3 regions of the Pseudarthrobacter sp. NPDC058329 genome follow, and region 1 is predicted to be linked to each of the others. Evidence: riboswitches for the same ligand, from Rfam matches in the RefSeq annotation. Region 1 holds a riboswitch; each other region holds the start of a gene.
What was found. Region 1 has a riboswitch for cyclic di-AMP ahead of ACFVYC_RS03750 (LysM peptidoglycan-binding domain-containing protein). Riboswitches for the same ligand answer to the same signal wherever they lie in the genome.
Positions count from the first base shown of each region.

Region 2: it holds a riboswitch for cyclic di-AMP, as region 1 does, so the genes downstream of both, ACFVYC_RS14210 (M23 family metallopeptidase) here and ACFVYC_RS03750 (LysM peptidoglycan-binding domain-containing protein) in region 1, are expected to answer to the same signal.
Region 3: it holds a riboswitch for cyclic di-AMP, as region 1 does, so the genes downstream of both, ACFVYC_RS20320 (hypothetical protein) here and ACFVYC_RS03750 (LysM peptidoglycan-binding domain-containing protein) in region 1, are expected to answer to the same signal.

Region 1 covers NZ_JBHVZR010000001.1:781,989-787,995, reverse strand. The annotation lists gene ACFVYC_RS03760 (TraR/DksA family transcriptional regulator) at 1-164, opposite strand, end outside; gene ACFVYC_RS03755 (dienelactone hydrolase family protein) at 231-1,205, opposite strand; cyclic di-AMP (ydaO/yuaA leader) riboswitch at 1,472-1,674, shown strand; gene ACFVYC_RS03750 (LysM peptidoglycan-binding domain-containing protein) at 1,678-2,526, shown strand; gene ACFVYC_RS03745 (YdiU family protein) at 2,608-4,083, opposite strand; gene ACFVYC_RS03740 (APC family permease) at 4,080-5,522, opposite strand; gene ACFVYC_RS03735 (ribonuclease Z) at 5,611-6,007, opposite strand, start outside.
Region 2 covers NZ_JBHVZR010000010.1:114,527-120,533, forward strand. The annotation lists gene ACFVYC_RS14200 (NlpC/P60 family protein) at 1-561, opposite strand, end outside; gene ACFVYC_RS14205 (C40 family peptidase) at 727-1,419, opposite strand; cyclic di-AMP (ydaO/yuaA leader) riboswitch at 1,490-1,685, opposite strand; gene ACFVYC_RS14210 (M23 family metallopeptidase) at 1,799-2,620, opposite strand; cyclic di-AMP (ydaO/yuaA leader) riboswitch at 2,631-2,874, opposite strand; gene ACFVYC_RS14215 (metal-dependent transcriptional regulator) at 2,992-3,687, opposite strand; gene serC (phosphoserine transaminase) at 3,966-5,096, shown strand; partial or broken gene ACFVYC_RS14225 (DUF3027 domain-containing protein) at 5,402-5,932, opposite strand.
Region 3 covers NZ_JBHVZR010000022.1:2,746-8,752, forward strand. The annotation lists gene ACFVYC_RS20295 (glycosyltransferase family 4 protein) at 1-688, shown strand, start outside; gene tadA (tRNA adenosine(34) deaminase TadA) at 685-1,191, opposite strand; gene ACFVYC_RS20305 (phosphatase PAP2 family protein) at 1,252-2,151, shown strand; gene upp (uracil phosphoribosyltransferase) at 2,192-2,827, shown strand; gene ACFVYC_RS20315 (glyoxalase superfamily protein) at 2,873-3,247, shown strand; gene ACFVYC_RS20320 (hypothetical protein) at 3,393-4,136, opposite strand; cyclic di-AMP (ydaO/yuaA leader) riboswitch at 4,142-4,292, opposite strand; gene ACFVYC_RS20325 (ATP-binding protein) at 4,431-5,927, opposite strand; gene ACFVYC_RS20330 (response regulator transcription factor) at 5,935-6,007, opposite strand, start outside.

The DNA.
Region 1 (6,007 bases):
TCGAAGGCGATGGTGGCGCCCTCGGGGTCATGTTCGTCATCCACGTTCGAGTCCTGGCGCGCCGAGTTTGCGGAGGCTATATCCGCGCGGAGGGCCGGAAGGAGGGCCAGCTTCCGCTCCCGCTCCTCCTCCAGGAGGAGCCGGAACCGTTCGTAGTCAGGCATGGCAAAAGCCTAGCGCGGGGTCAGTACCAGCCCTGCCTGTCGTGGGGGCGAGTCAGATCCCGGGCCCTAAACGTGCTGGCCGAACCACGCGAGCGTGTCGTTCCACGCGGCCGTGGCCTGGGCTTCGTTGTAGCGGTCGCCGGTGTCGTTGTGGAAGGCGTGGTCCACGCCGGGGTAGACAGTGAGCTGGTGGACAACCTCAGTGGCTGCGAGCGCGTCCTTGAGTGCGGGCATGGCACCGGTGATGCGTTGATCGAGTTCCGCGTAGACACCGAAGACTGCGGCCTTGATGCCGGGCACCTTGCCCAGGTCAGGGGCGGGACCATAGAAGGCCGCCGTGGCCTTCAACCCCTCAAGCTCGGTTGCCGCCTGCCAGGTGATGCCGCCGCCGAAGCAGTAGCCGGTCATGGCAATCCGTTCGCCGTCCACAAAGTCCTGGACGCGGAGATACTCCAGCGCCGCCGTGAAGTCGGCAACGTGGCGCTGGGCTCCGGCCTGGGTGAGGGCGCCGGGAACAGCGTCGCGGTCCATGCCCGCCGTCCCGCCTTCCCTGCTCAGCAGGTCAAGCGCAAGGGCAACGTAGCCCGCCTTCGCAAAGCGCCTCGCTACATCTTCGATATGTGGGGTCAATCCGCGGTTCTCATGGCAGATCAACACGGCAGGGCTGCGCCCCTCCCGCTCCGGCCTGGCCTGGTAGGCACTGACGGAGGTTCCTCCGGACATGAACTGTACGGTCGCCGTCGTCATTCCTGCCGCCCCCTCCGGAACGGAGAGCGGGCTCTTCGCCCCGGGGACGGAACCTGCCCCGGCCGTGCTGGAGGCGGACGGTGTCGAAGGTACCGGTGTAGGCATGGGGTCGGTGCTCCGGGGCACCTCGCTGGGAGTGCAGCCCACCAGCAGCATCGCCCCCGCGGCTGCCGCCATGCTGCCAGTGATAAACGCCACTCGCCGGGTGAAGGTGCGCTGGCTTAGAGCCCCGGCACGGTAGTCGTCAAAGAACTCTTCGATCAGGTACTTCTCGTACTTGCCAAGCTGGGTCACGTGGCCTCCTTCAGGTCCGGATATCCTCCTACCCGTCGAGTCCCCAAGCAAGGTAAAGGCGACACTTTCGGCCGAGCTTTATTACTTTGTGATAAAAAACACGGCACGCATCCGCGGCGCGCCTATCTCGCGAGGTCAAGTCTTCATGGCATGGGGAATCCACTCGATTGATAAATCCGAGAGAAGCAACTCGTATGTTATCCAAATGTGACAATCCGGTGAAGATCAGGATATGGTCTTCAGGTGTCCCTCCCAGACGGGACATTCCCCTCAGTATGCCGAGCCCTGCCACTGACCCGGGAACCAACGCTTTCCAGCTGGCAGGGACGGGGGAACCAAGTTTCCGCGGCCTCACATGAGGCCTTGGGGTTAAGTCGTTAGCGCCGCCGAACATTTCGGACTCGCTCCCGGCCGGGTATCTCCAACCCGAACCCGACAGCTCACCCCGCAGGCATGGGAGAGGCGATCAACCGTGTCAAAAAATTCCATTACCGCCCGTCACCGCGCGACTCCGGCCCGCTCAATCGCGCTCCAGGGCTTGGCTGTATCAGCCAAGTCGCTTGGCCGCCCGGCGCTCGCCGTTGCAGCAGCATCAGGCATTGCCTTCGGTGTCGGCGCCCCGGCCCACGCAGGCGTAACCGGCCCGGACACCACCGAGACCACTAACACCCAGGCATATGCGGCACCGGCTGCTGCTGTGGCTGCCCCCGCAGCGGCTGCGGGCCACGTGCACACCGTTGTTTCCGGCGACACTTTGGGAGCCATCGCGGCGGCCAACGGAGTAGCCCTGAACGATGTCCTGTCCGCCAATGGGCTGTCGATCGACACGATCATCTTCCCCGGCGACCAGATCCAGATCGCCGGCGCCGGCGCTGTTGCAGCCGCTCCTGCCGCTGCTGCGGCTCCCGTCAAGGCTGCTGCCCCGGCCAACACCGGAATGAACCTGTCCTACGCCTCCACGTCGCCGGCACCTGCTCCGGCTCCCGCCCCGGCAGCTCCCGCAGCCGCCGGCACCGGCACCGGTGCAGCCATCCTGGCGAACGCTTACGGCCAGGTGGGCGTCCAGCAGGACTGCACCGCCATGGTGGAGAAGGCTCTCCGCTCCGTTGGCAAGACCGTCGGTGACCTTGCCCCGGGACAGTTCTACCAGTACGGCACCACTGTGGGCACCCCGGCTCCCGGTGACCTGGTGATCACCGCCGGTCACGTCGGCGTCTTCGCCGGCAACGGCCAGGTTGTCAGCGGTGGCGTGGACGGCTTCAAGACCGAAGTCCACTCCATCTCCTGGCTCAGCGGCGCTTCCTTCGTCCGCGTAGCGTAGCTCCACCACGCCCAACAGGGGCGGCAGACGGGATCTTTCCCGGCTGCCGCCCCTGTTTTGCGTGCTCAGGAGCTGACCTGCTTAGGTGCCGCAGAAGGTCTGGTAGCTGCCAAAGTCCTCCGACGCCCCTTCGGTGTAGCGTTCCAGTCCCGGCCGCTCATCAAACGGGGCACGGACCACTTCGAGGAGCCGGGTGAACGGATCAAGGTCTCCCTCCGTTGCTGCGGCGAGTGCTTCCTCCACCAGGTGGTTGCGCGGAATGTATGCGGGATTGACCCTGTCCATCAGGTCGGCGTCCGGTTTCAGGTCATGCCACCGTTCAACCCACGCGTCGAAGCCGGCCAGGTCAAGGACCATCCCGCGTGCAGGACGGTTGTTCCCCCTGGCCGCGTGCGAAAGATTCCGGAAGAACAACGTGTAGTCCACTGGTCCGTCCTTCAACAGGGCCACCAGACTGTCCACCAGTTCCGAGGCCTCCTCGGCCTCGGTGGTCCCGGCAGGGGCTTCCGTCAAGCCGAGTTTGGTTTTCATCCCTGCGAACCAGGCGTCACTGTACTGGCGGCGGAACATGCCAAGTGCTTCCACGGCGGGGGCCACGGCCTGTTCCTGGTCCTCATTGAAGAGCGGCAGCATGGCCTCGGCCAAGCGGGCGAGGTTCCACTCCGCGATGACCGGCTGGTTGGCGTAGGCGTACCGGCCGCCGACGTCGATGGAGCTGAAGACTGCGGCCGGGTTAAAGGCGTCCATAAAGGCGCAGGGCCCGTAGTCGATGGTTTCTCCGGAGATGGTCATATTGTCCGTGTTCATCACGCCGTGGATGAATCCCACCAGCATCCAACGGGCCACCAGTTCTGCCTGCGTGGCCACCACCCGTCCGAAGAGCGCCAGGTAGGGGTTATCGGCCTGGGCGGCTTCGGGGTAGTGCCGGCTGATAGCGTGGTCCGCCAGGCGGCGCAGCAGGTCCATGTTTTCCGTGGCCCGAGCGTACTGGAAACTGCCCACGCGCAGGTGGCTGCTTGCCACCCTTGTCAGTACTGCTCCCGGAAGCATCGTGTCCCGGCGCACCGGGCGGCCGGTGGCCACCACCGCGAGGGATCGCGTGGAGGGGATGCCGAGTGCGTGCATCGCCTCGCTCACGAGGTACTCCCGCAGCATGGGTCCGACGACGGCGCGGCCGTCCCCGGCGCGGGCAAAGGGTGTGCGGCCCGAGCCTTTCAGGTGGATGTCCCGCAACCGGCCGTCCGTTCCCGTCACTTCGCCCAGAAGGAGCGCACGGCCGTCCCCGAGCAGGGGCGAGTAGCCGCCAAACTGGTGGCCGGCGTAGGCCTGGGCCACCGGCGTCGAGCCCTCCGGAACGTGGTTGCCCAGGAGGAGCCGGACGCCCTCCGTGGACCGAAGGTATTCCGCATCAAGCCCCAGCTCCCCGGCCAGCTCTTCGTTAAGGACCAGCAGTTTCGGCTGGGGCGCCTCCTCCGCCTGCCAGGGAACAGCCAGCTCCGACAATTCCCGGGCAAACCGCCCATCCAAGGTGACCGTTGATTCAGCAGCAGCTGTCATTTCCTGAGACTCTCCTCGTGGTTCGCTCTCCGGTTGATCACCCAGGTGACAAACCAGAGCACAACGCCGATGGCCATCAGCCCGCCGGCAATTTGGTACTGAATGACATTACGGCCTACCCACGGGCCGGCAAGGAAGGCGCACAGCAGGGCGGCCACCAGCGGCAGCTGCCCCGGCGAGGTGAAGAACACCTTGCGGTTGGAGTCCCGCTTGCGGCGCAGCACCAGGCAGGCAATATTGACCACCGTGAAGACGCACAGGAGCAGGAAGGCAGTGGTCCCGGAAAGGTTGGCCACGATGTTGCTTTCCGGGTCGCTGGTCACGTACAGGATGAGTCCCAGTGCCAGGACGGTGGAGAAAACGATGCCGGCCCACGGCGTGCGGCGGACAGGCAGGACTTTCCCGAGGGCGCGCGGGAGAACGTGCTGGCGCGCCATCCCGTAAATGAGGCGGCTCGCCATCAGCATGTTGATCAGTGCTGTGTTGGCTACGGCGAAGACGGCAAGGAACGGAAAGATCCTGTCGATCGGGAAGTCGGGTGAGCCTTTGTGCACCACTTCGAGAAGGGCAGCGCCTTCGGCTTCCCGAATGCTTTCCAGCTCTGTCGGTGACAGCACGCTGACCACCGAGATTGCGACCAGCATGTACAGGAGAACGGCTATGCCCAGGCCGGTCAGCATGGTGCGGGGGAAGATCTTTTCGGGATTCCTGGTTTCCTCCACCATGTTCACGGAGTCTTCGAAGCCCACCATGGCGAAGAACGCGATGGACGTCGCTGCCGTGACCGCAAGGAACATGCCCTTGTCCTGGTAGTCGTTGAAGACAAAGATTTCACCGGGGTTCCCCGTGCCCTGTGACATTACAAAGAAGCCGACGCCGATCACGATGCACAGCGCAATCATCTCCACCAGGGTAAGGACAACGTTGAACTTGACGCTCTCCCCCACGCCGCGGAGGTTGATGATGGCCAGGAGCAGCATAAATGCCAGGGCGACCGCCGTGATGACGCCTTGTTCCGGCATCCCTATCCAGCCGTTGATCTCGATACCGCCGAACAGGTTCTGGGCCAGGACGTTGGCGGAGGTGGAAGCGCTGGTGATGCCTGAGCAGACAACGGCGAAGGCAACCAGGAACGTGACGAAGTGGATCCCGAAGGCCTTGTGCGTATAGAGGGCGGCTCCGGCAGCCTGGGGATACTGTGTGACCAGTTCCAGGTAGGAGAAGGCGGTCAGCGTGGCCACCACAAAGGCCAGCAGGAACGGGAGCCATACGATGCCGCCGACTGTTCCGGCCATGGTCCCCGTGACCGCATAGACGCCGGCGCCGAGGATATCGCCCACGATGAAGAGCAGGAGGAGCTTGGGGCCAAGGACCCGCTTGAGTTCGGGTTCCGTTCCTTCAGGAGTTGCGTCGAAGACTTCTTCGGAAGTTTTGCTCATTGTCGACCTTCACAACACGTTGGGCGGGTGGGCCCGGGCTGCCTACCGGATAATTCACTCTCTACCTCATGGTTGGGTTTGGCAATAATCAGTCCCGCAGCCCCGCCCCGCCGGCCGGCACGGTGTTGGGGTGCCACGGCCGTCGTTTCGGAACGGCAACCCGTTCCAGGTCCTGCGCCGCTACCACCGTTGCCCCCGCGGCGCGGGCTCCGGCCTGCGCAGCCAACCCGCTGACGTCGTCGTACCTGGCCGAAAAGTGGGTCAGCACCAGCGTGTTCACCCCACCATTGGCTGCCAGCTCCCCGGCCTGCCCGGCTGTGAGGTGCCGGTACTGGCGGGCGAGCCCGGCGTCGTCGTCCCTGAAGGTGGACTCGGCGACCAGGAGGTCGGCGCCGTCCGCGAGGTCATCTGCCCCTGGACAGGGTGCCGTGTCCATAACGAACGCGAAGCGCTGGCCGGGCCGGGGAACGCTGACGTCCTGAAGG
Region 2 (6,007 bases), on a different contig from region 1:
CCAGTCGTGGAAGTTGATGCCCACGGCAGCCAGGGAGTTGGTCACCAGCATGGTGCAGTCCTGCGTGACGCCGAGCTGGGCGTAGGCGGCGGACAGGATGGCTGCACCCTTGCCGCTTGCCGAGGCGGGAGCAGCGGGGGCGGCGGCAGCCGGAGCCGTGGCGGTCACCTTGGCTACAGCCGCCGTCTTTGCGGCGGGAGCAGGCGCCGGAGCGGCTTCCTGAACCTCAACCTCGGGCTCCGGGGCTTCCACAACGGGAGCCGGCGTGGTGGTCACAGCAGGCTTCTCGAAGGAGATGGCGATGGTGGAAGCAGCGGAGATCGGAGCTTCAACCGTTGACTCAACTTCCAGGGTGGAAGCCGGAGCGGAGTCCCGCTGAACGTTGGCGTCAGCAGCATTGGCGGCGAGGCCGCTGGTCAGGACCAGGCCGGAAGCGGCTGCGATAACAGCTGCCTGGCGTCCTACGCCGCCGGCGTTGTCGCCGACAGCCTTGGCAATGATGGCCAGCGAGTTGGTCTTGGTGACCTCGGCGCGGTGCCGTGCGGTTGCACGAGTAGTCATCAGTTCTCTCTTTCGTTGTCCTTCACACCGCCGGTAGGCAGCCGAAGGGGACTGGACGCGCCGGCATCTTGGGGGTACGCCGGCACGCCCCGAACGGGGATGTGGTGATTTAGCGAAAAGCGTGTTTGGGCAAAGAAAAAGCCCTTGGACCGTGAGGTCGAAGAACTAGTTCATGGTGTAGAACGAGGAGGTGCCGGTAGCAGCTACCGAGTGCAGCAGCGTTCCCTGGGAGGGGTTCAAAGCGCTGATCATCATGCCGTTGCCGACGTAGATGCCAACGTGTGCGCCACCGTTCTGCATGACCAGGTCACCGGGCTGCGGCGTGGACGTGGGCTTCATTGCGGTCCACGCGTTCACGCGGGGGATGCTGATGCCGGCCTGGGCGTAAACCCACTGGGTGAAGCCGGAGCAGTCCCAGCCGTTGGGGGTGGTGCCGCCCCAGACGTACGGGCGGCCGATGCCGGTGTACGCGATGGCAGCAATTCCGGAGGTGGAAGCCGAGGCGACGGTTTCGGCGAGCTTCTCTTCAGCGGATGCCGGAGCTGCAGCGGTGGTGGCTGCCGTGTTGCCGGTGGTGGCAGCCCGGTTACCGGAGGTGGTGGACAGCGTCCGCACCGTTTCGATCTTCGGCGCTGCGGTGGTCTTGACCACCGGGCGCTCGAAGGAAACGGTAGCCGTGGGCGCCGCAGTTACGGCGAGGGCCGGCTGCGATCCGGACTCGGTGGAAGCGGAGACACCAGCGGTGGTATCCGCGGCGTTGGCCGGCAGGCCCATGGTCAGGATGAGGCCGGATGCAGCTGCGATAACTGCAGCCTGGCGACCTACCGTCCCGGCATTGGCACTAACAGCCTTGGACATGGTGTCCAGGGGGTTGGTACGAACCGTTTGCGCACGGTGGCGCGCAGAATTATGGCGTGAAGACACGAAGGTAGCCTCTCCCAATGCCTACGAGGTGAGCTGTCGGATTCGGATGGGAGTCACCCGGCCGCGCGGCTTCTGGGAAGCTTTTGCGACTTAACCCCAAGGCCTTCAGACTCGAAGGCCAAAATTGGTTCCCCCGCCCCTGCCAGACGATGAAATGCGAACGGACCTTGAGCGGTGGCAGAGTTAGGCAATCCGCACAAGAGCGTCAACTTCGGAAAAGTTGACGCGAGTTAGACGGTACAGCAGTTTCGAACGAATGTCACATTCAGGTCACGGCAGGTCAACATCATTTGATAGCTCACCGTCACTTGACTCAGAGCCAGCCGGTCGGGTCAACGACTTCGCCGTTGACCTGGACCTCGAAGTGCAGATGGCAGCCCGTGGAGGCTCCTGTGGTGCCGCTGAGGGCCACAACATCCCCGCGGGATACCGTTTGCCCCTCCTTCACGCTGAAGGACGAGAGGTGGTTGTACGTGGTTTCCAGGCCATTGCCGTGGTCCACCACCACCCGGTTGCCGCCACCGTACTGGTGCCAGCCAACGAAAGTAACGGTTCCGGTAGCCGCAGCCAGAACCGAGGTGCCGCATTGGGCAACGTAGTCCTGTCCGCGGTGGAAGTCACCGGAGCCACCCGTGATCGGGCTGACGCGGTAGCCGAACGGCGAGGCAGTGCTCATTGCAGCGAGCGGGGCACCGAGGCTTCCGGCGGAAGCGGCGCGGGTGATGGCGCCTGCGGACTGGGCGCTGAGCAGCTGCTTCAGCTTCCCGTCCGGGTCCGCCTGCGTGACCACAGCAGAACGGCTGAAGTCGATCTGGGCTTCCGCTTCCGCGGAAACCTGGGGCTGCGGGGCAACAGAGGACGCTGCAACAGGAGAGGATCCTGAGGCGTCGGTGGCCATCACGGGACTGGTCGCCGGTACGGTCACGGTGAGCACCAGTCCGGTGGCGGCCAAGGCGACGCCGGCCTTCTGGCCGATCCCGCTGGCAGCAGCAAACTCTGTGATCTGGCGGAAGGGACCACGACGCCGGCGCGCATCACGGTGCGGATCGCGGGGGCGTTCCGAGGTGATGACTTCGACAACGCGCGGTGTCGAAGCAGGGACCGCCGCGCGGCGGCGTCCCCTGGGATTCTGCATGGTCAAGAAGGGTTCCTCTCTGGAAAGCCTGCGAAGTTAGCTGTCGGATTCGGGTCAGAGAGTTCAAAGACCCGGTCCGCCGTAAGCAAGCTTCGGCACAGAGATATCCCCGGAGGAATCCTTCACTGGAAGAGGCTTGCTGCTGACGGACTTCACCCCAAGGCAGTCCCCCGGCTGCCGTGTGTGGTTCCCCCGCCTCTGCCAGTTACGACTCGTGCTCCCGATCCGCTGGCAGAGCTCGGCTCCAGATCAGGTAACGCTTTAATATCAACGCTTCGGTTCAACTATAGAGGCTTAAGGCCCAAAGTAACAATTCCGTTATCTTTGCGTAGCCCAGCTCACATGGGGTAGGGAAGCGGACATCAGGCTCTCTAGCGGATTGCTACGAACACGTGCGCGGCCACCTCGGGGGGCAGTTCAAGCGCTCCTTCGATACCCGGAACCCGGACGGAGATGTAGTCGCCCACCCGCTCCAGCGACACAGCAGCCCCTGGCCGGATGCCGCCCTCGTCCAGCTGCGAGAGCAGTTCAGGCTCCACCTGGATAGGCTCGGCAAGCCGGCTGACAGTTACAGCGGAGGCAGGACCATAGGACTTCATCGCTTCCAGGAGGCTGATCGCTCCATCCGCGAAGCCAAGGGAGGGCCCGCCACCCAAGGCAGCCAACCCGGGAATCGGGTTCCCGTACGGAGACTCGGTGGGGTGGTTCAGCAACTCGTAGATGCGCCGTTCCACCCGCTCGCTCATCACATGTTCCCAGCGGCAGGCTTCATCGTGGACGTAGGCCCAGTCCAGCCCGATAACGTCGGCGAGGAGCCGTTCAGCCAGGCGGTGCTTGCGCATCACTTCCGTGGCGCGCTTCCGGCCGGTCTCCGTAAGCTCCAGGTGGCGGTCACCCGACACCACCACCAGGCCGTCCCGCTCCATTCTGCCGATGGTCTGGGAAACGGTCGGCCCGGAGTGCCGCAGCCGTTCGGCAATGCGCGCCCGAAGGGCAACAATGTTCTCTTCCTCGAGCTCCAGAATGGTCCGAAGGTACATCTCCGTAGTATCGATCAGATCCGTCATCCAGCTCAGCTCCTCGAGCGCAGTACCTTGCGTTGTCCCACCGTACCGCCTTCAACGCGGCGTAGTCCGTGGAAAAGCTTAGCCTATTTTGACTTTGTCCAAATAGTTGAAGATGGCGGTGGGAGCGTCTCATTGGATGGACTATGACGGTTCCGGTTCCCGCTGAAACAGCCCAACAGGGCAGAATAAGGGAGGCCCTGGTTGCAGCCGTCACCGGCTGCCGGCCACCAACACCCGTCCGGACCAAAAGCCGTGTCCATGCCGAAATTGGAGCACCTGTGAGCGAAACCAGCATCACGATCCCCGCCGACCTTCTGCCCAAGGATGGACGGTTCGGCGCCGGGCCGTCGAAGGTCAGGCCGGAGCAGATCGATGCGCTGTCCGCGGCGTCCAGGAACATCCTGGGCACGTCGCATCGGCAGGCCCCGGTCAAGAACCTCGTTGGCTCCGTCCGCGAGGGCCTCAGCCAGTTCTTCCGCGCTCCCGAAGGGTACGAAGTTGTACTCGGCGTCGGCGGCTCCACGGCGTTCTGGGATATTGCAAGCTTCGGCCTTGTGGAGAAGAAGGCACAGCACCTGTCCTTCGGCGAGTTCGGCTCGAAGTTCGCCGCGGCAACCAACAAGGCGCCCTTCCTGGATTCCTCTTCCATCATCAAGTCTGACCCCGGCACACGCCCGGCGGCCCAGGCCGAAGCAGGCGTGGACGTCTACGCCTGGCCGCAAAACGAGACCAGCACCGGCGTTGCAGCCCCCGTGCAGCGCGTTGCCGGGGCCGACGAGGGCGCACTGGTGCTCGTCGACGCCACGTCCGCGGCAGGCGGACTGGACGTGGACGTTGCCCAGAGCGATGTCTACTATTTCGCCCCGCAGAAAAACTTTGCCTCCGACGGCGGGCTTTGGCTTGGCCTCTTCTCCCCTGCCGCCCTGGAACGCGCAGCGCGGATCAAGTCCAGCGACCGTTGGATTCCGGATTTCCTGGATCTGCAGACGGCCATTGACAACTCACGCCTGAACCAGACGTACAACACCCCGTCGCTGTCCACGCTGGTTACCCTGGACGTCCAGGTGCAGTGGTTGAACTCCAACGGCGGCCTCGGCTTCGCTTCCGCCCGCACGGCAGATTCTGCCGGCCGTATCTACAGCTGGGCGGACGCCTCGGACTACGCCACTCCGTTCGTCACCAACCCGGACGAGCGCTCAAACGTCATCGCCACCATCGACTTCGATGAGACCGTGGATGCCGCAGTGGTGGCCAAGGTCCTGCGCGCCAATGGCATCGTGGACACCGAGCCGTACCGCAAGCTCGGCCGCAACCAGCTGCGCATTGCAACGTTCGTGGCCATCGAGCCCGCAGACGTTTCCGCCCTCCTGGCCAGCATCGATTACGTGGTGGGCGAACTGCGCAAGTGATGCAGCTGCGCAAGCAGCCCGCTGACGCAACGCATCAGCATTAACGCACGACGGCGCCGCCCGGGTCCTGCCCGGTCGGCGCCGTTGGTGCTTCGCAGCCCAGTCCGTGCCCTGGCACGGCTCCGTGCCAGGGGCTGTTCCGTGCCTTAGTTTGTTGCGTCCTGCGCTGTGCGCTGTTCCGGTACGACTCCGGCGTCCGCAGCCCCGGCTTCGCGGTTCGGGTCTGCACCCTGCTCCGCTTCCCCGACCTGGTCTTGCCCGTCCTGGTCCTCTCCGTCCAGCACGCCGACGGCCTCCCGTGCCGCAGCATCCCCGTCCGCGGGCTCAGCGGCACCAGCGTGCGCCATGTCGGCCTGGTCCGTACCGGCATAGGGCTCCTCTGCCTGTGGTGCGCCGGGTTCCAGTGGGCCGACCTCAGGCTCACCGGCGTGGTGGCCGCCGGTTTCCAGGTCCGCTTCCTGCTCATCCTCGGGCCTGACCCGTTCCGCCCACGGAACCCATTCCGGGGCGAGGATGGAGTCTTCGGACGGCAAGAGGCCGAGCTCGTTGATTGTGACCACCTTGGACCGCGAATTCCGGGTCACCACGGCGAACCACTGCCAGCCTGCGTAGCCGGGCAGCCTGCATTCAAAGAGGTGCGTTACCAGGCGGTCGCCTTCGCTCTTTGCTGCCAGGTGCCGCCCGATGTCGGATGCCGCGGTGATGCCTGCAATGGCCGTCCGTGCCGTGTCCACGGCGGCAGCGAGGAAGGCGTCCGGCTTGCCGGTCCGCCAGACAGGCACTCCGGCCCGGCGCTTGGCCGTTTTACCCGCCCCAGCCGCCGGGGCGGCAACAATACCGGCGGCACGGCCCGTTGTGGCACCTGCCTGCAGCGCCACCAGGTCCACCGAAGCCGGGTCCACCGACACCGG
Region 3 (6,007 bases), on a different contig from region 1:
GCTGAGCGGACTGCACGTCGCACTTCCCGGGACTGACCCGGCGCCCGCAGCGGAAGGATCAGCCCCTCCGCACTTGATCATTGTGGCCGCGCTCCTGCCCAACAAGGACCAGTTGCTGGCCATAGAAGCCCTGGCACGGATCCGGGACCTCGAGTGGACGGCATCGCTGGTGGGATCAAACCAGGCTGACCCGGATTACGCTGGCCTGGTGCGGGCCGCGGTGGCCTCGCACGGGCTGGAAAAACGGGTGCGGCTTGCCGGCGAGCTGAAAGGCCGGGCGCTCGAGGACGAATGGAACCGCGCAAGCCTGAGTGTCCTGGTTTCCCGGGCCGAGGCCTTCGGCATGGTGGTCACGGAATCCCTGGCACACGGGATCCCTGTGGTGGTGCGCGCAGGCACGGGTGCCGTGGAAGCCCTGAGTTTTGCGGCACCGGATGAAGCCAAAAGCGGGCGCCTTCCGGGCACGGCAGCTCCTGTCCCGGCAACCGACGATCCTCAGAACCCCGCCGTGCTGGCCGAGGTTCTCAGCCGCTGGCTGCTGCACAGCGGAACCAGGGACAGCTGGCGCGCCGCCGCGCTGGACACAAGGGACCGGTTGCCGGGCTGGGAGCAGACAGCCGCTCACATGCTGGACATCCTTCGCGACTTGAACGCCGGGCCCGGGTCACCGGCAGGGGAAGGCAGCTAGAGCCGCGTGCGGTGCCCTGCAAAGAAGTCACGCAGCATACCGCCGCATTCGTCCTCGCGGACCCCCGCGTAAACCTCAACCCAGTGATTCAGCCGGCGCTCACGGAGAACGTCGAACACGGAACCGGCGGCTCCGGCCTTGTCGTCCCAAGCCCCAAAAACAACCCGGGGAATCCGTGCCAGGACAATCGCCCCGGCACACATGGCACAGGGCTCCAGCGTCACCACCAGCGTGCAGTCGGCCAGCCGCCAGCCGTCCCCGCTGCCGCCGCCGGCCGTCGACAGTTCACGCAGCCGGGCAGCGGCTTCGCGGATGGCCACCACTTCCGCATGGGCGGTAGGATCTCCGAGCTCCTCGCGCTGGTTCCGTCCGGAACCCAGCACGCCGCCGTCGGGCCCTATAACTACGGCGCCGATGGGCACATCCTCCGTGGCAAGGGCACGGCGGGCCTCCGCCAGGGCAAGGCCCATCCACACATCGTGTTTATTTTCAGCGGAGACCATGGCTCAATGATAGTTTCGAAGGATACCCAGAGCCCGTGACGTACACCGCCGGGAGGCACAATGAGCACGGTCCGAGACCGCGTGGACAAGTGGATCAAGCCTTACGCCGCCCTGTGGCTGACCATGATGATCGGCGGCGCTCTGGTGCTCACCATGGCCCTGCTCGGCGCGGAAGTCTACTCGGATGTGGTGGACGAGGAGGGGCTGTCGGGCCTTGATATTCCTGCACTGGAATATTCCCAGTCGCTGCGGAACCCTGAGGTCGACGCATTCGTCACGGGCTTCACTAACGTTGGCGGCGGAATTGGGATGCCAATCCTCGCAAGCATCCTGACGGCGTGGCTGACGCTCCTCAGCCGGACCTGGCGGCCCATCGTCCTGGTGGGCGGAGCGGCCCTCGTTTCCACCACAGCCACCACCTTGGGCAAGCGCCTGGTGGGCAGAACCCGTCCGGACCACTCCGAAGCCGTGCCGCCCTTCGAAACGTCGCCGTCCTTTCCGAGCGGCCACACTCTGAACACAACAGTGGTCATCGGAGTCCTGGTGTACATCATGTGCCTCCAGTTCCAGATGCTCTGGGCCAGGATCACTGCCATCACCGCCGGGGCCATCTTCATCATTGCCATGGGCTTGAGCCGGGTATTCCTGGGGCACCACTGGATGACGGACGTGATGGCCGGGTGGTTCCTGGGGCTGGCCTGGGTGTGCATGGTGATCCTTGCCCACCGGCTGTTCCACCTGATGCGGAAGCGCGAGCATGCCGGGCCGGCGCCCACCTTCGAGCATCCGGTCCTCCGCGAGGACCACAGCGGGGACCCCCTGCCGGGCAGCGCGGGCACGTCCGAACGGAGCGACGGCGGCTCATCGAGGGGGAACGACGGCGGCACCGCACAAAGTCACGACGGCGGCACTGGGCGGGGGAGTGACGGCGGCTCGTCGCGGACAACTGCGGGAGGCTGACGGCAGAGGGGCATCTGCGGCCGGGTGATAGTTTTGACCCATGCGCACTCTCGTTGTGGACCACCCGCTGGTCGCCCATAAACTCACGGTCCTGCGGGACAAGAACACCCCGTCCCCGGTCTTCCGGCAGCTGACGGAGGAGCTGGTAACACTGCTCGCCTATGAGGCCACGCGCGAGGTCCGCACCCAGCCAGTCACCATCGAAACACCGGTCAGCACCACGGTTGGCACAGCGTTTACCAAGCCCACCCCCCTGGTGGTCCCCATCCTGCGCGCCGGCCTCGGCATGCTCGAGGGAATGACCAAACTCGTTCCCACTGCAGAGGTCGGCTTTCTGGGCATGGCCCGGGACGAGGAAACCCTGGACATCATCACCTACGCCGAGCGACTCCCGGAGAACCTTACGGACCGCCAGATCTTTGTCCTGGACCCCATGCTCGCAACCGGCGGAACCTTGCGCGAAGCCATCAAGTTCCTCTTCAAGCGCGGTGCTTCGGACGTCACCTGCATCTGCCTGCTGGCCGCTCCGGAAGGCCTGGCCAAGCTCGAGGAAGAACTCGCAGACGCCAATGTGACCATCGTCCTTGCCTCCATCGACGAAAAGCTCAACGAAAAGTCCTACATTGTCCCCGGACTGGGGGATGCGGGCGACCGCCTTTACGGCATCGCCGGGTAGTCCTCAAGCCTTTTGGATTCCGCGTCCCGCCGCTAGCCTGTGCGGATGGACTGGAAACTCGAACTTGTGTATGTCCCTGTGTCGGACGTGGACCGCGCCAAAGACTTCTACGTTAACAAGGTGGGGTTCAACGCCGACTTTGATGAGCGGCCAACGGACTCCATCCGCTTTGTCCAGCTGACACCTCCCGGATCGGCCTGCTCGATCTGCATAGGGGACGGGCTTACGGATGCGCCTCCCGGTACGGGCTCCAACCTCCAGTTGGTGGTCAGTGACATCAATGCCGCCCATCAACACCTCAAGAACAACGGAGTGGACGTCAGCGACGTGGACGTGCAGGACTGGGGCCACTTCGTGTACTTTGCCGATCCCGATGGCAACAGGTGGGCAGTCCAGTACATCCCGGGCCGTGACGCCTGAGCAGGCTCCCCGACACCCGGTCAGCGGCGGCTGACATCCCCGTGCACCGGGCACTGACGTAGCCAGGCCCGGTGCAGACGCCAGGCGGCCCGCCCCCCAATAAGGTGCGGGCCGCGAGGGCAGGCGTTTTGTGGTACCTGCGTGCTTAGTACCAGTTGTTCGACAGGTGGAAGTTCAGGGCACCGCACGGGGACTGGTAACGCTCCTGAATGTAGTTCAGGCCCCAGTTAATCTGGGTGCGGTAGTTGGTGCGGTAGTCCGCACCGGCGCTGGCCATCTTCTCGGCCGGCAGGGATTGAACGATGCCGTAGGCGCCGCTGCTCGGGTTGGTGGCCGTGGTGGTCCAGTCCGACTCCTTGGTCCACAGGGTCTTCAGGCACTGCATCTGGTCAGGAGCCCAGCCGTAGTTTCCCAGCTGGCTGGCGGCATAAGCCTGGGCGCCGGCGGGATCATTGACCGCGACGACGGGGGCAGGCTCAGGTGCGGGAGCCGGAGCCGGAGCTGGAGCGGGAGCAGGTGCCGGAGCGGGCTCGGGAGCCGGTGCCGGGGCAAGCTCGGGAGCAGGCGCCGGTGCGGGCTCGGCGGCCTGGGGCACCACATTGATGTCCGGCACGGCCGGGGCGGCGGACTCGGGAGCGGGATTCGCCGTGATCTCGCTCTTCTCGATGCTGAGGTTGGACTCCGCCTGGGCGGCCTGCGTCTCGGTGGCTGCTACGCGGATGCTGGTTTCGGTTGCCTGTCCCGCAGCGCCCACTCCAATGAGCAGTGCGCAGGATGCGGCCACCACGGCGGCGCGCTTGCCCAAAGAAGGAATCCTGCTGCCGGTTTCCGGCCCGGCCTGCGGCGCGGACTCGTTTTTTGGGCGTGGTTTTACCGGGAATTTGAACATGTTGAATCGCCTCTCACACCTGCGGAGTTAGCTGTCGGGTTCGGATGAGGGCATCCGGCCACACGGAAAGATCACGTGCTGGCTTAACCCCAAGGGCAATTAGTGCCCGGGACGGTGGGTCCCCCGCCTCTGCCTTGACTCAAGCGGAATCCGGGAAGTGGCAGAGCTTGGCGTCATCCGGATATGCGGCCCGAACGCCGGACCGCACCCAATCAACGGTACAGGGATGCGGCGCTTAAGTCACATTTTGGTAACAGAGATCACGACGGCGGCGCGTCGCCTTGCTCGCAAGTGTCACGGTAGAGGCAGCTGAAGTGCGAACTCTGTGCGCCCCGGTTGTGATGTCACCGTTACCCTTCCGCCGTGGGCTTCGACAATGGACTCCACGATGGACAGTCCAAGACCGCTCGTCCCTTCGGCAGCTGAAGCCCCGGCCTGGTCTCCCGTGCCTTTTCGAGCCGCGTCTGCACGGGCGAACCGCGAAAACACGTGGTCCACGAACTCCGGAGGGATCCCGCCGCCGTCGTCCGTTACCGTGACCAGCGCAGCGCCGTCTGCCGTCCGGCCCACTCCGGTAACAACAGTGGTGCCGGCAGGCGTGTGTTTCCGCGCGTTGGACAACAGGTTCATCAGCACCTGGCGCAGTTGGGAGGGGTCGCCGTTGACCACAATGGGTTCATCCGGAAGCTGCAGGCGCCAGTTATGGCCCGGGGCCATCACCTTTTCATCACTGACGCCTTCAATCACCAGCTGCGTAAGGTCCACCTCGCTGAGCTTCAGCGGCTGGCCCTCATCCAGCCGCGCCAGCAGGAGCAGGTCTTCCACCAACGCGGTCATCCGCTCCGACTGGCTCTGCACGCGGGCCAGCGACTTTTTGCCGTCGGGGGTGAAATCCTCCGTCATCCTCATGAGTTCGGTGTAGCCCCGGATGGCGGTCAGGGGAGTGCGCAGCTCGTGGGAGGCGTCAGCCACAAACTGGCGTACTTTTGTTTCGCTCTTCTGCCGCGCCTGCAGCGCGTTTGCCACGTTGTCCAGCATGAGGTTGAGTGCGTGACCCACACTGCCCACTTCCGTCCCCGGATTGGAGTTCGACGGCGGGACACGCACCGCGAGCGCCACCTCGCCGGCGTCGAGCGGCAACCGGGAAACCCGGGTGGCAACCTCGGACAGCTGTTCGAGCGGCTTCATGGTGCGGCGGATGAGGACGGTGCCCACCAGTCCGATCAGCAACAGGCCGCCGAGGGACACGAACACAAAGGTCCACACCAGGGACGCGAGCGTGCTTTCCTTCACGGCGAGGGGAAGCCCTGTCACCAGGACATCGCCGAAGTCGGTTTTCACCGCGATCAGCCGGTAACCGCCATTGGACAGGGTGCGGTCCACGGGCTGCGCGTCCTCCGCGAGCGCCAGCAGGGCTTGCTTGTCCTCGGTGGAAAGTGCAGACCGGGTGGTGTTCGAGGTGAGATACCCGCCGCCGGTGACTTGCCCGTTCACTATCCGGGCGTTCATGGTTCCCACGCTTTGGCCCCGGGCGTCCAGCGGGTCCCTCCCGTTGAAGCCCCCGCCGGGAGGGCGGCCCGGATCGTTGGAGCGGTTCGCCGCCTGGCTCAACTGCTCGTCCAGCTGACGGGTGAGGAACGCGTCCATGGAGGCATAGCTGGCAACGCCCACGGCACCACAAATGGCGATCAGCAGGGCCATGGCCAGGAGGATGAGGCGCGTGCGCAGGTGCCAGGTGCCGGGCTTAAGCCAGCTCCTGCGGTGGGGCCGGGCCGTCCGAGGTGACGCCATGGTGTGCCTACTCCGCAGGCTTGATGACGTACCCGGCGCCGCGCACGGTGTGGATCATGGGCGGGTGCACGGCGTCCACC